Regions from separate parts of the Lacrimispora struthionigena genome, predicted to be linked through region 1. Evidence: riboswitches for the same ligand, from Rfam matches in the RefSeq annotation. Region 1 holds a riboswitch; each other region holds the start of a gene.
The links. Region 1 has a riboswitch for thiamine pyrophosphate ahead of thiM (hydroxyethylthiazole kinase). Riboswitches for the same ligand answer to the same signal wherever they lie in the genome.
Positions count from the first base shown of each region.

Region 2: another riboswitch for thiamine pyrophosphate. It lies ahead of thiT (energy-coupled thiamine transporter ThiT); the one in region 1 lies ahead of thiM (hydroxyethylthiazole kinase).
Region 3: another riboswitch for thiamine pyrophosphate. It lies ahead of thiC (phosphomethylpyrimidine synthase ThiC); the one in region 1 lies ahead of thiM (hydroxyethylthiazole kinase).

Region 1 covers NZ_JBMBWP010000002.1:767,032-775,155, reverse strand. Annotated here, with positions in the region: gene ACOAOT_RS12560 (substrate-binding domain-containing protein) at 1-1,083, shown strand, start outside; gene ACOAOT_RS12555 (RbsD/FucU family protein) at 1,140-1,574, shown strand; gene ACOAOT_RS12550 (hypothetical protein) at 1,701-1,895, shown strand; gene ACOAOT_RS12545 (aldo/keto reductase) at 2,030-3,199, shown strand; gene ACOAOT_RS12540 (HD domain-containing phosphohydrolase) at 3,384-5,990, shown strand; TPP riboswitch at 6,026-6,133, shown strand; gene thiM (hydroxyethylthiazole kinase) at 6,202-7,026, shown strand; gene thiE (thiamine phosphate synthase) at 7,013-7,651, shown strand; gene thiD (bifunctional hydroxymethylpyrimidine kinase/phosphomethylpyrimidine kinase) at 7,648-8,124, shown strand, end outside.
Region 2 covers NZ_JBMBWP010000001.1:409,340-417,463, reverse strand. Annotated here, with positions in the region: gene ACOAOT_RS01935 (DUF6320 domain-containing protein) at 1-577, opposite strand, end outside; gene ACOAOT_RS01930 (response regulator transcription factor) at 650-1,348, opposite strand; gene ACOAOT_RS01925 (helix-hairpin-helix domain-containing protein) at 1,369-1,992, opposite strand; gene ACOAOT_RS01920 (DMT family transporter) at 2,094-2,519, opposite strand; TPP riboswitch at 2,680-2,778, shown strand; gene thiT (energy-coupled thiamine transporter ThiT) at 2,808-3,479, shown strand; gene ACOAOT_RS01910 (hypothetical protein) at 3,538-3,918, opposite strand; gene ACOAOT_RS01905 (cation-translocating P-type ATPase) at 4,067-6,712, opposite strand; gene ACOAOT_RS01900 (four-carbon acid sugar kinase family protein) at 7,009-8,124, shown strand, end outside.
Region 3 covers NZ_JBMBWP010000002.1:1,805,510-1,813,633, forward strand. Annotated here, with positions in the region: gene ACOAOT_RS17500 (anthranilate synthase component I family protein) at 1-338, shown strand, start outside; gene ACOAOT_RS17505 (anthranilate synthase component II) at 338-907, shown strand; gene trpD (anthranilate phosphoribosyltransferase) at 921-1,940, shown strand; gene trpC (indole-3-glycerol phosphate synthase TrpC) at 1,937-2,743, shown strand; gene ACOAOT_RS17520 (phosphoribosylanthranilate isomerase) at 2,730-3,413, shown strand; gene trpB (tryptophan synthase subunit beta) at 3,359-4,543, shown strand; gene trpA (tryptophan synthase subunit alpha) at 4,536-5,309, shown strand; TPP riboswitch at 5,347-5,455, shown strand; gene thiC (phosphomethylpyrimidine synthase ThiC) at 5,540-6,847, shown strand; gene thiW (energy coupling factor transporter S component ThiW) at 6,872-7,426, shown strand; gene ACOAOT_RS17545 (hypothetical protein) at 7,571-7,780, opposite strand; gene ACOAOT_RS17550 (hypothetical protein) at 7,781-8,124, opposite strand, start outside.

The DNA of each region.
Region 1 (8,124 bases):
TGCGCAAGCAATTCTTCTACCAAAGATGTGAAAACCACAGCAGCGGCAGAAAGCAAAACAAAAGAGGCAGGTACCCAGGCGGCTGCTGAAGCAGCAAAAGGCAAGGAAGACATGACCGTTTACATGGTGGCAAAGGGCTTTCAGTCCCAGTACTGGCAGGCGGTTTATAAGGGAGCACAGAAGGCATCTGGGGAACTGGGCGTTCATCTGGAGTTTCAGGGACCGGATTCCGAATCAGATATAGCACAACAGGTTCAGATGATGAACAATGCAGTTCAGATGAAACCGGCGGCAATCGGACTGGCAGCTCTTGATGTTTCAGCCCTTAACGACAGCATTAAATCTTCCCAGGATGCAAAAATACCGATTATCGGATTTGACTCCGGTGTTCCGGATGCACCAAAAGGTGCTGTTGTTGCCAATGCAGCTACAGATAATTACAAGGCAGGTGAAGTTGCGGCAGAAAACACCTATCCGCTCATTAAAGATTTAATAGCCAAGTCATCAAAAAGCGTCCGCATCGGCGTACTGAACCAGGATGCAACCTCTGAGTCTATTATCAGCCGTGGTCTTGGATTTATTGATAAAATAACAGAATTAATCAAGGCAGACGGAAAAACCGTATGTATCACCGGCAATGACAAGTTCGTAACGGATTCTAAGACAGACAAAGGAAACTCAGCAGATGTCATACTTGATGTTGCCGTTCCTTCAAAGGTAGAAGCGTCTTTAATGACTACCGATGCACAGACCATTTTAAACAAGGAAGATACCATCTGTATCTTTGCTTCTAACCAAAAGACTGGTGAAGGTCTGATTACCGGTGACGAAAATTTAGGAAGATTAGGAAAAGATGTGATCGGAGTTGCATTTGATTCAGGAACCATGATTAAAGATGCAATCAAATCAGGAAAACTGGCAGGCGCTGTTACCCAGGCTCCAGTAGAAATTGGTTATCAGACCGTAAAACTGGCAGTTGCAGCTGCAAAGGGAGAATCCGTTGCAGATGTTGATACAGGAAGCCAGTGGTACAACAAAGACAATATGGACAGCAATGATATTTCACAAAACTTATACGATTAATTATGAAGCGCTCTCCTTGACAGGAGAGCGCTCTTTGAGAAAAGGAGAAAAATATTATGTTAAAAGGAATTCCATCAATTATCAGCCCCGAGTTATTAAAGATTTTATGCGAAATGGGTCATACCGATGAGCTTACCATTGGAGACGGGAACTTTCCGGGCCATACTTACGGCAAAAAGGTGATCCGTCTGGATGGGCACGGTGTGCCGGAAATACTGGACGCAATTTTACAGCTGTTTCCCCTTGATACCTATGTGGATCATCCGGTTACGCTGATGGGAGTGGTTCCAGGGGATGACGTTAAGACTCCCATCTGGGACAAATATAAGGAAATTGTGGCAAAGCATGATGAGAGAGGGGCTGCCTGCTTTGAAGAAATTGACAAGTGGGAATTTTATGACCGGACAAAGAATCACTCATCTGTCGTTATCATGACGGGAGAAAAAGAACTGTATGCAAATATTATTTTAAAAAAGGGAGTAGTAAAATAATATCTCCTGTACTTTTTCCGTTCGGTTTCTTTTGTTCATGGGATAATTTTGTTATGATAACCGCAATTACATGATTGTTAAAGGTCTGGTAAGACTATGGATAAATGACAAAAGGAGCTTAAATCTATGAACAAAAGTGATTTGAACAGGGACAGTTATATGCTGAACGGTTACCTGGGGAAAAACGGTTACGACTGGTGGTGGCATAGCTTTACCGGTTACCACCGGATTACAGGAGAGCAAAGGTCTTTCTTTATTGAATATTTCATATGCAACCCACTTATAGGTGGAAATCAGGCCATACTGGAGGCATTTGATTGATCAGATTGAAATAAAAAATGCAGGCTGTGAATATGGAGAATATGGGTCGTATAAATCTGTGGAAGATAACCATTTGCTATTACAACAGAAACGGTTATAATAAGAATAAAAATCCCAATTCAGGAGGATGAGGCATGAGATATCGGATCAATCCCAAAAATCAGGACGAACTTTCCACCCTGGGTTTTGGCTGTATGAGGTTTAGCAGGGATGAAAAGGAAGTGGAAAAGCAGATCATTTATGCCATCGAGCATGGCGTTAATTATTTTGATACTGCATATATCTATCCAAACAGCGAAGTGGTTTTAGGAAGGGTGCTTTCTAAGGGATACAGAGAACGGGTGAAGATAGCTACTAAAATGCCTCCTCACACCATTAAAAAATACGAGGACTTTGACCGGATCTTTTTAACTGAATTAGAGCGGCTTCAGACCGATTATATCGACTATTACTTAATCCATATGCTGCCTGATATAACGGTGTGGAACCGGCTGATAAAGCTGGGGATTCATGAATGGATCGAGGAAAAGAAGAATAAAGGTCAGATTAGGAACATTGGTTTTTCCTACCACGGAGGGAGAGATGAGTTTTTCCGGCTGGTAGACATTTATCCATGGGAATTCTGTCTGCTTCAGTATAACTATTTAGATGAGAACAAACAGGCTGGCATAGAGGGAATCCGGTATGCTTCCAGTAAAGGCCTCCCAGTCATGGTTATGGAACCACTGCGGGGCGGAAAGCTGGTGACAAATCTCCCAAAAGAGGTGAAGTCCATCTGGGACAACGCTCCTGTGAAGCGTTCCCCTGCAGAGTGGGCATTTAAATGGCTTTGGAATCAGCCAGAGGTAACGGTTGTGCTTTCCGGAATGAATTCTATGGAGATGTTAAAGGAAAATATCAGAGTGGCTTCTGAAACGGAGGTTAACGCTTTTACTGATGAGGACTTTCATTTATTTAAACGGGTTAAGGAAATTCTTGACCAGACCATAAAGGTTCCATGCACCGGTTGTAATTATTGTATGCCGTGTCCTATGGGAGTGGATATCCCAACCTGTTTTTCCTGTTTTAATGACATGGAGATAGAGGGAAAATTAGCTTCCAAAGCCAAATACATCATGCAGACCAGCATTAAGAATGAACCCCGCAACGCATCGCTTTGTGTAAAGTGTAAAAAGTGCGAATCCCATTGTCCCCAGCATATTAAGATCAGCGAGGAGATGACCCGGGTAGCAAAGTCCCTGGAAGGGGTCAGCTACAAACCGCTGCGGTTCCTGATTAAAAAGGTTATGAGATTTGATAAATAAATCAGTCAGGGTTCAGCATATAGTCTGATTCCTGTTAAAAGTAAGCCATAGATGAAGAACCATCATTTATGCCTTACTTTTTTTTATTGCACACAACTTTAATTCAGCTTGACAATCTGTCGATAATATAATTAAACTATTTGAAATAGTTCAATGAAAGAATACGTATGATAGAGGTGATGGTATGCTTAGCCATATTCGAATGAAAATGCTTCTGATCGTTATTCCCGTATTATGTGTGGTCCTCATGCTGAGTTATAATGCCAGTGTAAAGACAGCAAAAACGCTGGTTGATCATGAAACCAGCGAACGAATATCTGCAGAGAAAGAGATACAGAAAAACATCATCGAAAAGAACATGAATGATGCAGCTGAAATATCCAAGGCTCTGGCTGTATTTGCAGGAAATGGCTGTAAAGATTATTCACCCGATTATTTTATTAATATTTTGAAACCCATTGTCCAGGATAATCAGTTTATACTGGGGGCTGGGTTCTGGTATGAACCATATGCATATGACAAGTCTCAAAAATATATGGGACCCTATGTGTACCGGGATGGCGACCGGATCATACCAACATTTGATTACAGTAACGCTGACTATGATTACTTTTCCCAGGATTACTATGCTCTTGCGAAGAAAACAAATAACATTGTTTGGACGGATATGTACTATGATCAGACCAGTAATCTGTATATGATTACATGTTCCCAGCCTGCCTATGATGGTAACGGTAAATTTATAGGTTGCGTAACTGTGGACGTAGGACTGTCTTCCATGCAGAAATTTATCTCCGATTACATTGCCAGTCATGATGGCACAACCTATATTATAAATAGGGAAGGAGCCTATCTTGCTGCAGAAAGTGAAGCTGCGGTGAAAGCAAAAGGCAGTGTATACGATTCCAATAATCAGTCCTATCTTGCTGCTGTTTCAGAAGTTATTTCAAATGAGAATGGAAGAACATCTTATATTAAAAATAAACAGGAGATCACTGTGTTTTATAAGACACTGAATGATCTGGGCTGGAAAATTGTCTTCGAAGTACCGGAGAGCTCCATTAATAAACCCATAGTGCAGCTGTCTAATACATTCATATGGATATTCGGACTTTCCCTTATGTTTATGTCCCTCACCGTTTTTATTCTCACCGGCAGGATCATTGACCATCCGGTTAAAGCTATTTTAAGAGAAATAAAAGAGATAGGAGATCGCAGCTTTGATCAGGAAGTCAGCAGGGAACTGGTAAAAAGAACCGATGAATTTGGATTAATTGGAAAATCTCTCGATGAAATGAAGCAGCAGTTAAAACAAAGCAATGAGAAGCTGGAGCATTCTCTCAAAGAGAATGTGGAATCCCAGAAACAATTAATCTTGCAGAATCAGATTTTAACTGAGCGGGAAACACAGATGTATCACAGCCTTAAATATGCCCACTCGCTGATGGAAGCGATTCCTGACACCGTATTTGTCATTTCCCAGGAAGGTGTATTTTTAGACTGTATTGGAGATCTGGATCATCTGTTTTTTAAGAGAGAGCGTTTTATTGGTAAAAATATTACAGATGTAATGCCACAATCCATTGCTGCAAAAGGCAGGGAGCTGATCGATCAGGTTTTTCTCACTGGAGAAAACCAGAAAATTGAGTATGAGTGGACTACTGCACGGATTACAGAATATCATGAACTGCGGATTGTAAAATGGTTTGATGACAAAGCCATTGCAATTGCCAGAAACATTACAGAAACCCATAATTATATTAAAGAAATCGAAGAGATCAGTTATCATGATCATATAACAGGACTGCACAACAGAAGGTATTTTGACCAGGCATCAAAGGAACTGAATCTTTCCGAAAATCATCCCATCAGTGTTATTTTTGCAGATCTCAATGGACTAAAGATGGTAAACGATTCCTTCGGTCACAAATATGGAGATTATATGCTGAAGCGTTTCGCCGAAATCCTGGCGGATTCAGGAAAGAAAGGGGAATTAATCAGCCGTGTAGGCGGAGACGAGTTTGCGATTATTCTAAGAAGGACAGAAAGAGGGGAGACAGACCGGTATATCCGAGAATTAAAAGAAAAATGTGCAAGGGAGACCATCAACGGAATCGAACTTTCGGTTTCGTTCGGATATCACATTATTGAGGAATTCGGGATGTCGATTCAAAAAGCGGTAAAGCTGGCAGAAGATGAGATGTATCAGAATAAATTATATGAGGCCAGTAGCAGAAGAAGCAAAACCATTGATATTATATTAAACACCCTTCATGAAAAGAATCCAAGAGAGGAGCAGCATTCCCAGAGAGTGGCAGAAATTTGTGAGACAATGGCAAAACAGATGGGGTTGCCTGACAGTGATATAAATAAGATTAAGGCGGCCGGTCTCCTTCATGATATTGGGAAAATCGGAATTCAGGAAGAGGTTTTAAATAAACCCGGAATTTTAACAGAGGATGAATATCAGGAGGTCAAAAAACATTCAGAGATCGGATACCGTATCCTAAATACTTCCCCTAATATGTCGGAGATAGCGGAGATTGTTTTATGCCATCATGAGCGGTGGGATGGCAAGGGGTATCCCAAAGGAAGAAGCAAAACAGATATTCCGCTGTTTGCAAGAATCATCACCATAGCTGATGCATACGACGCCATGACAAGTGACAGAAGCTACCGGAAGGCACTGCCTGCCTCCTATGCAAAAAGCGAGCTGATTAAGGGTTCAGGTAAACAGTTTGATCCGGAGCTGGTTGAGTTTTTTGTGAACCATATGAAGGGATTGAATTGACAGCATCTGTCCCTTGTGTTAAAATCGAGAAAATTCAATATGTTTTGGGGAGCTGGTGACCCGGCTGAGAGGAAGTAAAGAACTTCGACCCTTATAACCTGATTTGGGTAATGCCAACGTAGGGACAGCCACTCTTACTAACTATCATGAGATATGTCTTTATTGGCATATCTCATTTTTTTCCCTCAAAACAGGAAAAGGAGTAAGGAAAATGTTTGAACAAATTATTACCAATGTAAGAAACAATGTTCCAATGGTTCATGCAATTACAAATTATGTAACTGTAAACGACTGCGCCAACATCATTTTAGCAAGTGGAGGATCTCCCATTATGGCAGATGATATCAATGAAGTTACCGATATCACCGCTATTTCTTCCGCTCTTGTACTTAATATGGGAACCCTGAATGAACGTACCGCCATATCCATGCTGGCAGCAGGAAGGAAGGCAAATCAGTGCGGTCTGCCAGTTGTTTTTGATCCTGTGGGAGCCGGTGCATCGGCATTTCGGAAAAAAATAGCATATCAGCTTTTGGAAGAGATCCAGTTTTCCGTTATAAAAGGTAATATATCGGAAATTAAATTTCTGGCAGCAGGAGAAGGAAGAACGTCAGGTGTGGATGCCTGTGAAGGGGATAAAGTGACGGAGGACAATTTAAAAAGTGTGGCAGACTTTGCAAAAGAGTTCTCAAAAAGAACCGGTTCCGTCATCGCAATTACAGGAGCCATTGATGTGGTTGCTGATGAAAATCATGTTTATGCAATCAGAAACGGTCATTTCATGATGAGCAGTATCACTGGAACCGGTTGCATGCTTGCTGCTGTTACCGGAAGCTTTGTGGGAGCCAATCCAGGCAGTATTTTAAAGGCCTCTGCAGCTGCCGTATGCGGGATGGGACTGTGTGGGGAATTAGCATATGAAAAGCTTTGCCAGCTTCACGGAGGCACCGGTACATACCGTATGCTGCTGATTGATGAGATGAGCAGACTGAATGAACAGATGCTGGAAGAAGGTGGAAAATATGAATGTATCTAAAGAAAATATGCTTTTATATGTGGTGACCGACCGGACCTGGCTTGACGGGAACAAACTTCACGAACAGGTGGAGGAAATTATTAAATCAGGGGCTTCGTTTGTTCAGCTTCGGGAAAAAAATCTTGATTATGACAGCTTTGTTGCAGAGGGAAAAGAGATTAGAAGAATCACTGAAAAATATAAAATACCTTTTGTGATAAACGATAATATTCAGGTGGCTCTTGCGGTAGGGGCAGATGGTGTTCACGTAGGGCAGAAAGACCTGGAGGCAAAAAAATGCAGGGAGCTGATCGGAGAAGACAAAATACTGGGAGTATCAGCTCAGACGAAAGAGCAGGCACTTCTGGCTGAGAAAAACGGAGCAGATTATATCGGGGTGGGTGCAGTCTTTGAGACCTCCACCAAAACCGATGCCAATCCTGTTACCTTTGAGACTTTAAAAGAAATCTGTAACTGCGTATCCATTCCTGTAATAGCCATAGGCGGAATCAATGAGAACAATATTTTAAAACTAAAAGGAAGCGGTATTGACGGAGTAGCAGTTATTTCTGCAGTTTTTGCTGCCAAAGAGAAGGAAAAAGCAGTAAAAACTCTTTTATCATTGGTGAAGGAGGCGGTTTCATGAAAAAAGTATTGACGATTGCAGGCTCTGATTGCAGCGGCGGCGCTGGTATTCAGGCAGATTTGAAGACAATGACTGCACACAAGGTATATGGAATGAGTGTAATTACAGCTCTTACAGCCCAGAATACCACAGGTGTCACATCGATTATGGATGTGACACCTGAATTTGTAGGACAGCAGATGGATTGTATTTTTACCGACATTTATCCTGATGCGGTGAAAATCGGCATGGTATCAAACAGCGGAATTATCGAGATGATTGCCACGAAACTGAAAGAATATAAGGTGAAAAATCTGGTTGTCGATCCGGTTATGATATCAACCAGCGGTTCTAAGCTGCTTTCTGAAACAGCAATGGATGCGCTGATTGGCAGACTGCTGCCTGCAGCACTTCTTGCCACGCCCAATATTCCGGAAGCAGAGTCCCTTTGCAATATAAAAATCACCAGCAAAGACCACATGGAAAAAGCGGCA
Region 2 (8,124 bases), on a different contig from region 1:
AGAGCAGCTCCCCGGTGATATGATAGGCTTTTGCAGAACTGTATTTTTGTTTCCGGATCTTTCTATAGTTACGGACGTAACTGTCCTCCACATTCATGGAAACATCGGAAGAAATCTTCTGGGGGGCTCTGTGACCTGTTCTTGAATCCTTTACCAGATCCAGGTAGCGGTAAACCAGTGCCTTTAAAAAATTAACTGCACCCAGTCCATCTGTGACAGCATGAAATACTTCCAGATTGATCCGGCTTCCAAAATAAGTGACCCGGAATAAAAAAAGCTGGTTGCTGTGAGGGTCAATATACTTACAGGGATAAGTTGTCTCCCGTTCAATGACCGGCATCCGGCTGTTGTGTTCAAAATAATACCAGAAAAAGCCTCTCCTCAGTTTCACGGAAAATCCTTCAAACTGTGGCAGAACTTCCTCTAACGCTCTTTGTAAGGTTCCAGGTACCACTTCACTTTTTAGCTGGGCACTGATCCGGAACACATTGCTTAAATTTTCATCGGCTATGACAGGAAAAATCTTTGCCGTATTGTCAAGCCTTCTCCATCGTTCACCCTGCGGGCTTTTTTTCATCGTTTCGGCACTCCTTAATTTAAGAAAAGGCGGATCTCTCCAGTCTCCCGGCAGAAATCCTCCTTTTTTTCACTAGACGCGGAAATAATATCCTACGCCCCATTTCGTATGCACATATTTGGGATCGCTGGGGCTGGGCTCAATTTTCTCCCTCAGACGCCTTACATGAACATCTACAGTACGGACATCGCCTGTGTCCATCGCCTTATTCCCCCAAACGTAAGTAAGCAGCTGTTCTCTGCTGTAAACTTTGCTGGGATTGCAGGTTAAAAGCTCCAGAAGATCGAATTCTTTTGCTGTTAAATTGATCTCTTTTTCTGCAATAAAGACCCTTCTGGCATCCCGATCCAGCTTTAAATCACCGGCTGTCACCAGATGGCTGTCTTCCTTTTTATCCCGTCTCCCCTTCTTGGCGTTTCTACGCATAATTGCCTTAATTCTTGCTTTTACTTCCAGAATGTTAAAGGGCTTCGTAATGTAATCATCAGCTCCATACTCAAGCCCCAGAATCTTATCCATATCGTTGCCCTTGGCTGTCAGCATAATGATGGGCATCTCAGAAAATTCCCGGATGGCCTGACAAACCTCATATCCATCAAACTTTGGAAGCATGACATCCAAAAGCACTACATCGTATTCCTTCTGTTTTGCCAGATTAATGGCTTCCTCACCATCATAGGCACAGTCCACTTCCATACCGTCCTGCTCCAGACTGAATCTCATTCCCTTTACAATCAGTTTTTCGTCATCTACTACTAAAACACTTGCCATTTTGCACCTCTGTCTTCTATTTAAACCGTGATATCGTCTTTTATCTTCTGAAAGGCTGCCTCCTTGATCCCTGATATCTTCATAATGTCTTCAATCTTCTGAAATCCACCGTGACTCTCCCTGTAACGAATGATGTCATCCGCCTTCGCCTCTCCCACTCCTCTTAAGGTCATGAGCTGGTCCTTGTCAGCCGTGTTAAGATTCACTTTACGTCTGCCTTCCGATGAACCTGGTCCGGAAGATAACGCCTGGTCCAAAAGCACTTTGGCTTCTTCCTTGTCCGGCACTTTAAGCTTCATCCCGTCTTTGACCGGTTCCGCCATGTTTAGCGAATCAGCTGCTGCATTCTCCGTAAAACCTCCGGCTACTGCCACAGCCTGAAAGATACGGCTTCCCTCCTCCAGCTCATAGACGCCTGGAAAAGCCACCTCTCCGCATATATGTACATAGCAAATACGTATCGGTTCTTTTGATGTTTCTTTTAAATCCCCGGCTAACGTTTCCTCTTGTGACGATGCAGGTGTCTCCTGAATGGAAACAAACCCTTCTTCCCGGTATTTATGATTTCTGTTTAAGCCATAGCAAATACTGCATATAATTACGCAGAAAGCTATGGCTGCGATCTTAATCCTATGATAGTTCATGGAATCCTCCCTTTACAAAATTTTGTAAAAAAGGATCCCATCCTCAGCCCTTGTACCTATTCTACCTAAAGAAATAAGTAAATACAAGCACTATTTCCAAATTAGTTAAAGATTATAATGCCTATGATGGCTACAACTGCTCCAATCAGTTTTTTCCACTCAAATCCAACTTTTTCTACGCCAAATAAACCAAATACCTCCACTGCATAAGCCACCACGATCTGGGACAATACTATCACCAGTGCTGCTTTTGCCGGACCTAACGTCCCCATACTTTTCACAACTGTGTAAGTAATAAATGCACCGATAATGCCTCCGATCAGCATGTATTTGGGGTGAACCGAAAGAAGGGCTGAAATATCGTCCCTCCCTGAGAAATACCATAAAATGAGGCAGGTCAAAAAAGCAGTCAGCTGGACCCAGCCTGTGGAAACCCACATGCTTGTCTGCTTGGACACTCCCGTATTTAATACTCCCTGTATGCTCATAAGCGCTCCTGATATCAGGGCAATGATAAAGCCTGTCATAGATACAACCTCCGCATCTGTATTTTTTAATTGAAAAAATGCAATGATGCACTGCTTTACTAGGTTGTGCTTAATTTACTTTTTTATACTTATTTTACAGGCTTAAATATCTTGACATTCCCTTTTATTTCAGTTATACTCACACCGAAATGAAAAAATTATGACACGCTGGGGGAGCCTTAGGCTGAGAATGGTATTTACCTGACCCTTACTACTTGAACCGGATAATGCCGGCGGAAGGAAGCAATAGTAGTAGTCCCCTCCTGTGCATACGAAGGAGGTTTTTTTATGTCATTTTTTCTAACCTATTCTCAGGAATCCGGAGAATACCTTTTAAAGCCAGCCGGTTACGGACTGGTGATTGCAGCACTTTTAATAATTTTACTGGGGATTCATCTGCTTACTGGCAAAACACTTCCTACCAGACAGCTGAAAACCCGCCAGATGGTAACCTGCGCAGGTGCGATGGCACTGGCTATGGTGGCTTCTTTCATCAAATTTGCCTCACTTCCGTTCGGAGGTTCCATCACATTGTTTTCCATGCTGTTTATCTGTCTGATCGGCTATATCTACGGCGTTAAAGCCGGAATCATGACAGGAGTGGCATACGGAATTCTTCAGTTTATTATGGGGCCATATATTTACGCTCCTGTTCAGGTTCTCCTGGACTATCCCATAGCATTTGGCTGTCTGGGCCTTTCCGGATTGTTTCATAACAAAAAATACGGACTGATTCCAGGATATATCACAGGTGTTTTAGGCAGATATATCTGCCATGTTATTTCCGGTTACATATTCTTTGCTTCCTATGCGCCGGAAGGCATGAACCCGCTTTTATATACCTTTGGATATAACGCTACCTATATTATTCCTGAAATGGTTGTAACTATCGTAATATTATATCTGCCACCGGTCATCGAAGCCATCACCCAGATGAAACGCCAGGCAGTAAACGGTTAAAACAGATAGTAGTCCGGCATAGATCTATATCTATCCGGGCTACTATTTTATTTGTATCCTACCAATAATACTTTTGAAAAGAATCAAGTACACTTATCTGGGATTTTGCAAAAGAATCATCACGAAGCCGTTTACTTTCCATATTGGGTCTGGAATAATCCGTTTTAATATCTGTATTTTCATTCTGATTATAAGCATTCAGCGCTTTATCCACTCCATTCATGAAAGCACTCCATTTTTTTTCAGACATATTATTATTGCCTTCACGGTCATTTTCTAAATCCTCATTAATCTTTTTCTTGATTTTTTTCTCCCAATTTAATACTTCCTTTCTGAATACCTCAGCCATATTTATTTCTGCGCCATCATTATATTTTGTTCTCACATTTTTTGATGCTGTGTCGGTATGGCAGTATTTATTTAACCCGGTTATTTCCATAAAATTTTCCTCCTAAACAGAAACTAATTGAGTTTTTCTACTTTTATTATCGGCTGAAATTAAGCAAATATAAATACAACCCAGGCTGCACCGGGCACAATTCAGGCAAAAAATACCGCCCCCCGGGACGGTATTTTTCATAATCACATTATTTCTTTTTATGCTTTAGCAGCTTGGTGATTTCCACAATGGGAATGATGGAAACGGAAATCAATACCGCCACAAGATATTCCACCAATGAAATATGTTCAAAGGAAAACGCTTCCCGTAAAAACGGAACATAAATGACAGCGGTTGTCAGAACGAAGGATACTGCCAATGATGCGGTCAAAAAGTTATTCCGCGATTTTAAATGAAAGATGGAATCCTTTCTGGAACGCATATTAAAGGAGTGAAACATCTCAAGCAGGGACAGGGCTAAAAACGCCATCGTCATACCATCGGAACTCTCCGCAATTTCCCATACTCCGCTTTCCATATAATGTCCGATAAAGTACGCCGCCAGAGTGAGGATGGCAATTACCATACCCTGAAATGCCGTTTCGGCTCCTATTCCATCGGAAAATACACCATCTTTGGGGCTTCTGGGATCCCGCTTCATAATATCGCCTTCTTCTGCTTCCATACCAAGACCAATGGCAGGGAAACAGTCTGTAATCAGATTGATCCACAACAAATGCACCGGCTTTAAAATAGTAAATCCTAAAAGACTGGCCACAAATACGGCAATTACCTCTGCAAGATTTGAGGAAAGTAAAAACTGGATCGCTTTACGGATATTGTCGTAAATACGGCGGCCCTCTGCTACTGCAGCTACGATGGTTGCAAAATTGTCATCAGCAAGTACCATATCTGCAACATCCTTAGTCACATCTGTTCCGGTAATTCCCATTCCTACCCCAATATCAGCTTCTTTAATAGAAGGAGCATCGTTCACTCCGTCTCCTGTCATGGCGGTTACTTTGGAAAGCTTCTTCCATATCTTAACAATACGAACTTTATGTTCGGGCTGAACTCTTGCATAAACAGAAAAATTCTGTATGGTCTGTTCCAGTTCTTTATCGGAGATCTTCTGAAGTTGGGCACCGGTAATTGCCATGCTTTCATTTTCAAGAATTCCAAGCTCTTTTGCTATGGCAACTGCGGTATCCTTATGGTCCCCAGTGATCATGATCGGACGGATCCCTGCTTCCTGGCACTCTGTAATGGCTGCTTTTACTTCCGGGCGAACCGGATCAATCATTCCGGACAATCCCAGATACACCAGTTCTTTTTCCAGAATATCCGGTTCCATAGCAGCCGGAGCGCTGTCCCACTCTCTCATGGAACCGCACAAAACCCTGAGCGCCTTATCAGCCATGCTCTTATTGGTTTTTAAAATGGCTTCGCGTATTTCATCTGTCATTTCTGCAATGCCAGCCCCTGTATAAACTTTGGTGCATCGCTTTAAAACCTCATCAGGAGCTCCTTTTGTAAACTGTATTACAGTGCCGTCTGCTTTTTTATGAACCGTTGACATCATTTTTCTGACAGAATCAAAGGGCGCTTCCCCAATTCTTACATATAACCTGGATAACTCTGTCTTTGACAAACTGTTTTTAAATGCATCGTTAACCAGGGCACATTCCGTAGGTTCTCCCACTGCCTGTGAACTGTCCAGATCCAGTTGTGCGTCACAGCAAAGTGACATGGCAGTCATCAAAAGAGTTTCATCAGATGCAGAATGCTCCACAACCGTCATTTTGTTTTGTGTTAAGGTTCCTGTCTTATCTGAACAGATAATCTGGGTACACCCCAGGGTTTCCACTGCCGTCAGTCTTCTGATAATGGCATGTTTCTTTGACATCTTAGTCACACCAATGGAAAGCAGAATGGTAACAACGGCTGCCAGACCTTCCGGAATAGCGGCTACTGCCAGAGAAACAGCAATCATAAAGGTATCAATAATCTGCTCTAAATGAATTCCGCCTCCAGATATGCCAATTCTTATTAAATCTATGGCGAACATAAGAGCGCAGATTCCAAGAACCATAATGGACAGTACTTTGGAAAGCTGGTCTAATTTAATCTGCAGCGGGGTTTCTTCCTCTTTCGCTGTGTTGAGTGCATCGGCAATATGCCCGATTTCAGTCTCCATGCCAGTGTAACATACCACAGCCTTACCTCTTCCATACACAATGGTAGAACCAGTATAAACCATGTTCTTTCTGTCTGCCAGCCCAACCTCTCCTGATCCGCCTGAAACGGCTTCCATCATCTTAGATACGGATACGGATTCTCCGGTCAGCGCCGCTTCCTCCACCTTTAAGCTGGCAGATTCCAAGACTCTGGAATCTGCAGGTACGCTGTCCCCTGCCTCTAAAAGAATAATGTCACCAGGAACCAGTTCTTCGGAACGGACAATGAGAAGCTTGTCATTTCGGATTACCTTTGACGTGGCTGCCGCCATCTCCTGCAAGGATTCGATTGCAGATTCTGCTTTTGACTGCTGATAAACACCGAGAACGGCATTGATGATAACTACAGAAATAATAATAAGGGTATCAATCATGCTTTCCCCTGCATAAATCGAAGTTACTCCTGAAATAACTGCTGCAACAATCAGAACAATTGTCATAAAGTTAGCAAGTTCTTTTAAAAATTTTTCGATCAGGCTGGGCTTTTTCCCTTCCTTTAGTTTGTTAAGCCCATACGTTAACCTTCTCTCTTCCACTGAAGCATCCGAAAGTCCCTGAAGCGATGTCTCCAACTGGCTTAAAACATCTGTTGATTCCATTAAGTATTCTTTTCGCATAGTTCTTCTCCCGTAAATAATATGAATGGCATGTTCTTGTTGTCGTTCCAAATCGTTCATATTTGGAACAATTTGTTTATAATTCATTATACCATATTTCACTTTTCTTTGAAAGCAATAAAATTAATTTGTGTATTTTATACAAAAACCTTTAACTCGTTTCTATGATGTGTTTCATATATGAACTAAAACAATGATTTAATTGGTTGGTGAACCTATCCCCGTATGGTATCATGTTTTTAAGATATAAGGGCGTTTATTAAAACCTGATAAAAGCAGATGGAAAAGGGAATTACATGATTAAATTATTAATAATATCAGATGATTTTACGGGCGCACTGGATACCAGTGTCCAGTTATCAGCAAGTGGTGCAACTGCGTATGTTACCTTAGATTGTAAGTTTAATACGTCAGATTTCAGCCCTGAAACTGATGTCCTGGTGGTTGATGCCGAAACCCGTCACTTAAACCAGAAAGACGCCTATGAAGCTGTGTTTTCCATAACGGAGCACGCACGAAAAGCTGGAATTCCTTATGTATATAAAAAAACGGATTCCGTTCTTCGTGGAAATATCGGAGCAGAGCTTTCTGCTGTACTAAAAGCTGGTGGACAGAAGCGGATCCATTTTATTCCCGCTTATCCCCAGATGAACCGCACAACCAGAAAGGGAATCCACTACGCTGACAACATTCCTATTGATAAAAGCATTTTTGGAAAAGATCCCTTTGAACCTGTTTTATATTCTGACATTACACAGATTATCCGGTCCCAGACAGATATCACTTCTTTCATTATAGAAGATCCCCGACAGGACTGGAGCCAGTATGAAGGAATCCTGATTCATGATTCACAGTCAGCAGACGATCTGGAGCAGATTGCACAGAAGCTGAAAGAGAAAGGGGAAATACATCTGCTGGCTGGCTGTGCAGGCTTCGCGTCGCTGCTCCCCACCCTGACAGGGCTTTGCGGGAGCAAACCTCAAATACCGGAAATATCTCCTCATTTGCTCATCGCATGCGGCAGCATTCATCCGGTGTCTCTGGCCCAATGCAGCTATGCTGTAAGAAATGGAGCTCCTCATTACCATCTGACTCCGGAAGAAAAACTGAGTCCTTCCTGGGCAAATGGAGATTCGGCGTGCAGCCTGGTGTCTCATGTGCTTCAATCCTGTGAGGAATCACCTGTGGTTATTTTAAATGCCAACGGACCGGACGAGCCTGAGAAGACCTACGCATATGCAAAAGAAAAAGGGATTGAACTTTCACAGATCAGAGAAAATGTGGTCGCTGTAATGGCACAGCTGATCGAAGGTTTGATTGATCGTGGAGTAAACGCTACTGTTTTTCTCATGGGTGGAGATCTTCTATACCAGTTTGTAAGACAGACTGGCATAAACGTTATTTCACCTGTC
Region 3 (8,124 bases), 1.0 Mb from region 1:
TAAGACCAGACTGCGACGGACTTTCCGCAATCGAGGCAGTACTTCCTGCCGGCACACTCTCCGGTGCACCAAAGATTCGTGCCTGTGAGATTATTGAGGAGCTGGAGAGGGAACCAAGGGGCATCTACGGCGGTGCTCTTGGATACATTGATTTTACCGGAAACATGGATACCTGCATTGCCATACGAATGGCAGTGAAGAAAAATGGAACGGTAACCGTTCAGGCAGGCGGCGGAATTGTGGCTGACAGTGTTCCGGAGCTGGAGTATGAGGAATCTGGTAATAAGGCAAAAGCTGTAATCCATGCAATTGAAACGGCTGGGGAGGTGAATGACTGATGATACTGCTGATTGATAATTATGACAGCTTCTCCTATAATCTGGTCCAGCTGTTCGGTTCCATTGAACCGGATATAAAAGTTATAAGAAATGACGAACTGACGGTTGAGGAAATCCGCCTCCTGCACCCTTCCCATATCATACTTTCTCCCGGGCCGGGATACCCAAAGGATGCCGGTGTGTGCGAGACGGTGGTAAAGGAGCTTGCTGGAACGGTTCCCATTCTTGGCGTCTGTCTGGGGCACCAGGGAATCTGTGAGGTGTACGGGGCGAATATTACCCACGCAAAAAAACTGATGCATGGAAAGCAGAGTCTGATTGACATTGATCACTCAGATCCCATTTTTAAGGGACTTCCAGATACAATCCCTGCTGCCAGATACCATTCTCTGATTGCCAAAAAAGATTCCCTTCCGGACTGCCTGACTGTAATCGGAACGGATTCCATCGGAGAAGTCATGGCAGTAAAGCATAAGGATTATCCGGTCTACGGACTTCAGTTTCACCCGGAATCCATACTCACACCAGATGGAATGACTATATTAGAAAATTTTCTGACCATTATATAAAGGAGGTAACCCAATGATTCAAGAAGCAATCCATGAGATAATTGAAGGGCAGGACCTTAGTTTTGAAGCGGCAAGAGAGGTTATGAATGAAATTATGAGCGGAGAAACCACTCCCGCCCAGATGGCAGCATTTTTAACGGCTCTTCGCATGAAAGGTGAGACCATAGATGAGATCACCGCCTGCGCAACTGTTATGAGAGAGAAAGCCATGAAACTGGCTCCTGATTTTCCTGTTATTGATATCGTGGGTACAGGAGGGGATGAGGTGGGAACCTTTAATATCTCCACTACCAGCGCCTTTGTAGTGGCTGCAGGAGGCGTTCCGGTTGCAAAACACGGGAACAGAAGCGTTTCCAGTAAAAGCGGTGCTGCGGACGTATTAGAACAGCTGGGAGTTAATTTAAGTCTATCTGCAGAACAATCTGGTAAGGTCTTAAAAGAGACTGGTATGTGTTTTCTCTTTGCACAGACCCATCACTCTTCCATGAGGTATGCAGGTCCTGTGAGAAAAGAGCTGGGAGTCCGTACCATTTTCAACATTCTTGGGCCTTTATCAAACCCTGCAGGCGCCACTATGCAGCTGTTAGGTGTCTATGACAAAAAGCTGGTGGAACCCCTTGCTCAGGTGTTAAGTAATTTAGGTGTGAAACGAGGGCTTGTTGTCTGCGGATCAGATGGTCTGGATGAAGCAACTGTAACGGGTCCTACCCATGTCTGTGAGATCCGTTTCGGGGAGCTGATTCCCTATGAAATCACGCCGGAACAGTTTTCCTTAAGCCGCAGCAGCTTATCCGATCTGCTGGGCGGAACCCCTGCAGAGAATGCGGTAATCACGAAAGAAATTTTAAACGGAACCCTACGGGGTCCCAAGAGAGATATTGTGATTTTAAATTCCGCTCTCAGCCTTTACCTGGGTATTGATAACTGTACCATTTCCGACTGCATCAAAACTGCTGCTGACTTAATTGATTCTGGAAAAGCTGCTGCAAAGCTGGAGGAATTTGTGAAAGCAGTAAATGAGGTGGCTTTATGATTCTTGATACATTGGCGGCTGCCTCAAAGCAGCGGGCTGAGGCGGCAAAAATAACAATTCCAGTAAGCCAGATGGAGGAAATGGCATACATGGCATTTGAAGACGGAAAAAGGGAGTGTGATTTCTCTTTTGAAAAAGCCATCTCCTCTCCCGGAATCTCCTTTATCTGTGAAGTAAAGCGAGCCTCCCCCTCTAAAGGAATGATTGCACCTGATTTTCCTTACAGGGAAATTGCCATGGAATATGAAGAAGCAGGAGCTGATGCCATCTCTGTACTGACGGAGCCGGATTATTTTCTTGGAAAAGGGGAATATTTAACCGAAATCAGCCAGTCGGTTTCCCTTCCTCTTTTAAGAAAGGATTTTACCGTAGATCCTTATCAGATCTTTGAGGCAAAGGTGCTTGGTGCCTCCGCAGTACTTCTCATCTGCGCCCTTCTGGATACGGAAAAGCTGAAAGAATACATGAAAATCTGTGACAGTCTTGGACTCAGCGCTCTTGTTGAGGCTCATGACGAAGCAGAAATCCACAGCGCACTGACTGCAGGAGCCCGCCTGATCGGAGTCAATAACCGGAACTTAAAGACATTTGAAGTTGACTTTGAAAATTCGATCCGTTTAAGGGGTCTGGTGCCTGCTGGAACCGTTTTTATTGCAGAAAGCGGAATACAGACCGCCGATGATGTAAAACGGCTGTATCAGGCGGGAGTAAACGGAGTCCTGATCGGAGAAAGTCTGATGCGATCTCCAGATAAGAAAGTGATTTTACAGGAAATGAGGAAGGCTGCCAATGGTATACGCTGAAAAGAAAATCAAAATCTGCGGCCTTACAAGGAAGGAAGATGTGCTCGCCATTAACTGCTATAAACCGGACTATGCAGGATTTGTTTTTGCCCCCGGGAAACGGCAGCTCACCCCCAGGCAGGCAGCACTTTTAAGAAATGATTTACTCCCGGAAATCCCTGCTGTGGGTGTCTTTGTAAACAGCCCAGCTGACGAAATCATTTCCCTTGTAAAAAATGATATTATTCAGCTGATCCAGCTTCACGGGGAGGAAAGTGAAGCGGAAATTCTGGAACTGAAAGACAAATTAGACCGTCCGGTCCCCATTATTAAAGCTATCCGGGTACAGTCAGCAAAGGAAATTTTAGAAGCGGAAACACTTTCAGCCGACTATCTGCTTCTCGACTCCTATGTAAGAGGAATTCAGGGCGGCAGCGGAACAAGCTTTGACTGGACCATGATACCATCCATAAAAAAGCCCTGGTTCCTGGCAGGCGGCGTCGGTATGGCAAACATTGAAGGTGCTCTTAAAACAGAAGCTTTCTGCCTGGATGTCAGCAGTCTTGTTGAAACGGAAGGCAGAAAAGATCCGGAAAAAATAAAAGAAATCATACAAACAGTAAGGAGTGTAAAATTATGTCAAAAGGAAGATTTGGACAGCACGGCGGACAATTTATCCCCGAAACGCTGATGAATGCAGTGACGGAACTGGAAAAAGCATACAATGCCTGTATGCAGGATGAAGAATTTCTTGCAGAGTTAAAGGCACTTCATGAAACTTACACAGGAAGACCATCTCTTTTGTACTATGCAGAAAAAATGACAGAGGATCTTGGCGGTGCAAAGATTTATTTAAAGCGGGAAGATTTAAACCACACAGGATCTCATAAAATCAACAATGCACTGGGTCAGGTTCTCCTGGCTAAGAAAATGGGAAAAACCCGCGTTATCGCAGAAACCGGTGCTGGCCAGCACGGTGTGGCTACTGCTACTGCTGCAGCCTTAATGGGAATGGAATGCGAAATTTTCATGGGAAAAGAGGATACGGACCGCCAGGCATTAAACGTATTTCGTATGGAGCTTTTAGGAGCCAGGGTTCATCCGGTTACCAGCGGAACCCAAACATTAAAGGATGCGGTAAATGAAACCCTTCGGGAATGGACCAACCGAGTGGAGGATACCCACTACGTTCTGGGCTCTGTTATGGGACCTCATCCATTTCCCACCATTGTACGTGATTTCCAAAGCATCATCGGAAAAGAAGTCAGGGAACAGATCTTAAAAGCAGAAGGAAAGCTGCCCGATATGCTCATTGCCTGTGTGGGCGGCGGCAGCAATGCCATGGGCCTGTTCTATGATTTTATCGGAGACAGTTCTGTTAAGCTGGTAGGCTGTGAGGCTGCCGGACACGGCATTGACACTGATAAAAATGCTGCTACTATTTCCACTGGAACCGTAGGCATCTTCCATGGAATGAAATCCTATTTCTGCCAGGATGAGTACGGACAGATCGCTCCCGTATACTCTATCTCAGCAGGACTTGACTATCCGGGTATCGGACCCGAACACGCCGCACTGTTTGACACCGGCAGGGCTGATTATGTTCCTGTTACTGATAAGGAAGCAGTGGAGGCATTTGAATATTTATCCCGAAAAGAAGGAATCATTCCTGCCATTGAAAGCGCCCATGCAATCGCCTATGCCAGAAAGATTGCGCCTTCTATGGGAAAAGACCAGATTATCGTCATCAACTTATCCGGCCGTGGAGACAAAGATGTGGCCGCAATTGCTCGTTACAAGGGGGTAGAAATCTATGAGTAGAATCAGTGAAGCATTTTTAAAAGGAAAAGCATTTATTCCGTTTATTACAGCCGGGGATCCGGATCTTACCGTAACAGAGCAGCTGGTTCCTGCCATGGCAGAGGCAGGTGCTGATATAATAGAGCTGGGAATCCCTTTTTCTGACCCGGTTGCAGAGGGAATCGTGATCCAGGAAGCAGACCAGCGTGCTCTTGCTGCTGGCACGACTGCAGATAAAATTTTTGAATCTGTCACCCGTATACGGCAAAAAACAAATGTCCCTCTGGCGTTTATGACATACATTAATCCCATATTTGTATATGGAAGTGAGCGTTTTATTAAAAATGCGGCAGAATGCGGCATTGATGCTCTTATTGTGCCCGACATGCCTTTTGAGGAAAAAGAAGAGCTTCATCCCATCTGCCAAAAGTACGGGATTGACTTGATTTCTCTCATCGCACCTACTTCCAAGGAACGGATTACTGCCATCGCATCTGAAGCGGAGGGATTTGTTTACTGCGTTTCTTCCATGGGCGTAACCGGCGTAAGAAAAGAAATCACCTCGGATATCGAGGATATGGTTTCTCTGGTAAAAGCCTCCAAGGACCTCCCCTGTGCCATCGGATTTGGTATTTCAACACCGGAGCAGGCGAAGGAATTAAGTAAATATGCAGATGGCATTATCGTGGGAAGTGCCATTGTAAAGCTGGCTGCCTTGCATGGCAAAGATTGTGTAGCGCCGATTTGTGACTACATAAGAGAGATGAAATCTGCCATAACGAAATGATTATCTACTTGACATCCATATGTACCGGTGCTACACTAGTGCCACAAGAGGGAGCTCGTATGCGGGCTGAGAGGAAGTTATCAAACTTCGACCTTTATAACCTGATTTGGGTAATGCCAACGTAGGGATTTATACAAGACGGATGTATCTATCTGGGCCTGTACCTATTTGGTATGGGCTCTTTTTTTGTCCTGTGCCGTAAATCCCTTCAAAATGAAGGAGGACTACATATGAATTACACTACACAGATGGATGCCGCAAGAAAAGGCATTCTGACCAGAGAAATGGAAATCACAGCCAAAAAAGAGGGAATGAAACCGGAAGAGTTAATGGAGCTGGTGGCCGAAGGCAAGGCAGTGATTCCAGCCAACAAACACCATGCCTGCTTAGAGCCAAATGCCATTGGCTCCATGCTGAAAACAAAGATTAATGTAAATCTTGGAACTTCCAGAGATTTAAACGACATGGAATTAGAACTAAAAAAGGTTGAGGATGCAGTTTTAATGGGAGCGGAATCCATTATGGATTTAAGTTCCTTTGGAGATACCAGGAAATTCAGAAAAAGACTGACAAGCCAGTGCCCGGCCATGATTGGAACTGTGCCAATCTATGATGCCGTGGTTTATTATCATAAACCACTTAAGGAGATAACTTCTGAGGAATGGATTCAGATTGTGGAAATGCATGCGTTAGACGGAGTGGATTTCATGACCATTCACGTGGGCATCAACAAGCAGACGGCTCATCGTTTTAAAGAAGCAAAACGCCTGACCAATATTGTATCCAGAGGCGGCTCCATTATCTTTGCCTGGATGGAGATGACGGGAAATGAAAACCCATTTTATGAAAGCTTCGACCGCATTCTGGAAATCTGCCGGGAGCACGATGTCACATTAAGTCTTGGAGACGCCTGCCGTCCAGGCTGTATTGAAGATGCTTCCGATATTTCCCAGATTGAAGAGCTGGTAACCCTTGGGGAACTGACCCGCCGCGCGTGGGAAAAGGATGTACAGGTAATTATTGAAGGACCCGGACACATGCCTCTTGACCAGATTGCCGCCAATATGAAAATTCAGCAGACCATCTGTAAAGGCGCTCCCTTCTATGTATTAGGACCTCTGGTTACAGACATTGCTCCCGGTTACGATCACATTACCGCAGCCATCGGAGGTGCCATAGCCGCCGCTGCCGGCGCTTCTTTTCTCTGCTACGTGACCCCTGCGGAACATCTAAGGCTTCCCGATGCCGATGATGTGAAGGAAGGCATTATTTCTGCACGGATCGCTGCCCATGCTGCTGACCTGGCAAAGGGCATCAAAGGGGCAAAGGAATGGGATTACCAGATGAGTGATGCAAGAAAACGCCTTGATTGGGAAGCTATGTTTAATCTGGCCATTGATCCGGAAAAAGCCAGAAGGTACCGTGCATCCTCCAAACCGGAAAAGGAAGATACCTGTTCCATGTGCGGCAACTTCTGTGCAATGAAAAATATGAACCGGATTTTAGACGGAGAAATTGTCAACATCTATGATGAATGAGATTGACCAGGAAGGAGTAAAAACATGTATTTAAAAACAGACTCAGGCAAAACAGGTATATCCCGGATTTCTTCAGGAGTTACAATTAAAAAAATGGCAGCCAGTGGAATGCTTGTGGCACTTACCGTTTCACTTTCCGGCTTTTCCATTCCCATTGGAGCCTCTAAATGTTTTCCCATTCAGCACTTAGTAAATGTCCTCGCAGGAGTATTTTTAGGCCCCGCTTACGGTGTTGCCATGGCATTTATCTCATCTCTTATCAGAAACTTATCCGGTACCGGAACCCTTCTTGCATTTCCCGGAAGTATGGTGGGGGCATTTTTCAGTGCGCTTCTGTTTCAAAAGACCGGAAAACTTCTATGGGCTTACGTGGGAGAAATTACTGGGACAGGAATCATCGGTGCAATCCTCTGCTATCCGGTTGCGACGCTGATACTTGGCAAGGATGTTGCTGTTTTCTTTTTTGTAGTTCCTTTTTTGATGAGCACTGTATGTGGGACCGTATTTGCTGCATTCTTATTAGAAACATTTCGCAGACTTGGATTGCTCTCCTATCTGCGGCAGCTCATTGGCCAATAGATAAACAAGTTAAATATAATTTTTTTAACTTAAAAGAACCGTTGTTCTGAAAGATTTCTCCTATAGAGCAACGGTCCCCTTTTAACCTGAAAAGTTGGATTAATATTTCATATTTTTAATAATCTGGATCATTAATATATGTTACTATCCTTTTTTACCCATTAGTATGCAAGCTATGATGGCAGAAATAATCACACTGATAATTTCTATTGGATTAATATACTTATAAATATCTGTGTAATAATTTAAGCCATTCAACTTATCTAAATACATCGAAACTTTTGCTAATGAAATCAAAATAGCTAAGCTAAGAAAACTTAATCCCAATAGCAATGCCCCAAAATAACTTTTCATTTAATTGCTCCCTACCTGACAATATTGACCATTAATGAATTCGTAGTATTCAACATGAGTTGGATGTCCTGCCGAGTCTGACCTTACCTGATTACCATTCGCCCAGTACTCAAGTTTTATTTTAGGTTGAATTGCTTTTTTAGCGTATACATAAGATGTAATTGTTTCAATTCTATTCACTGGCCTATACTGACCACCTGAAAGTATATATCCTGTCGTACGTTTCAGATCTGTTTGTTGAATTTTTGAGACATCAAAATTTTTCTGATAGTAAGCTTTTACATATTCCCCCTTTTTTAACGAACCACTGTTTTTTGATATACCGAAAGTAACAGTCTTTCCAA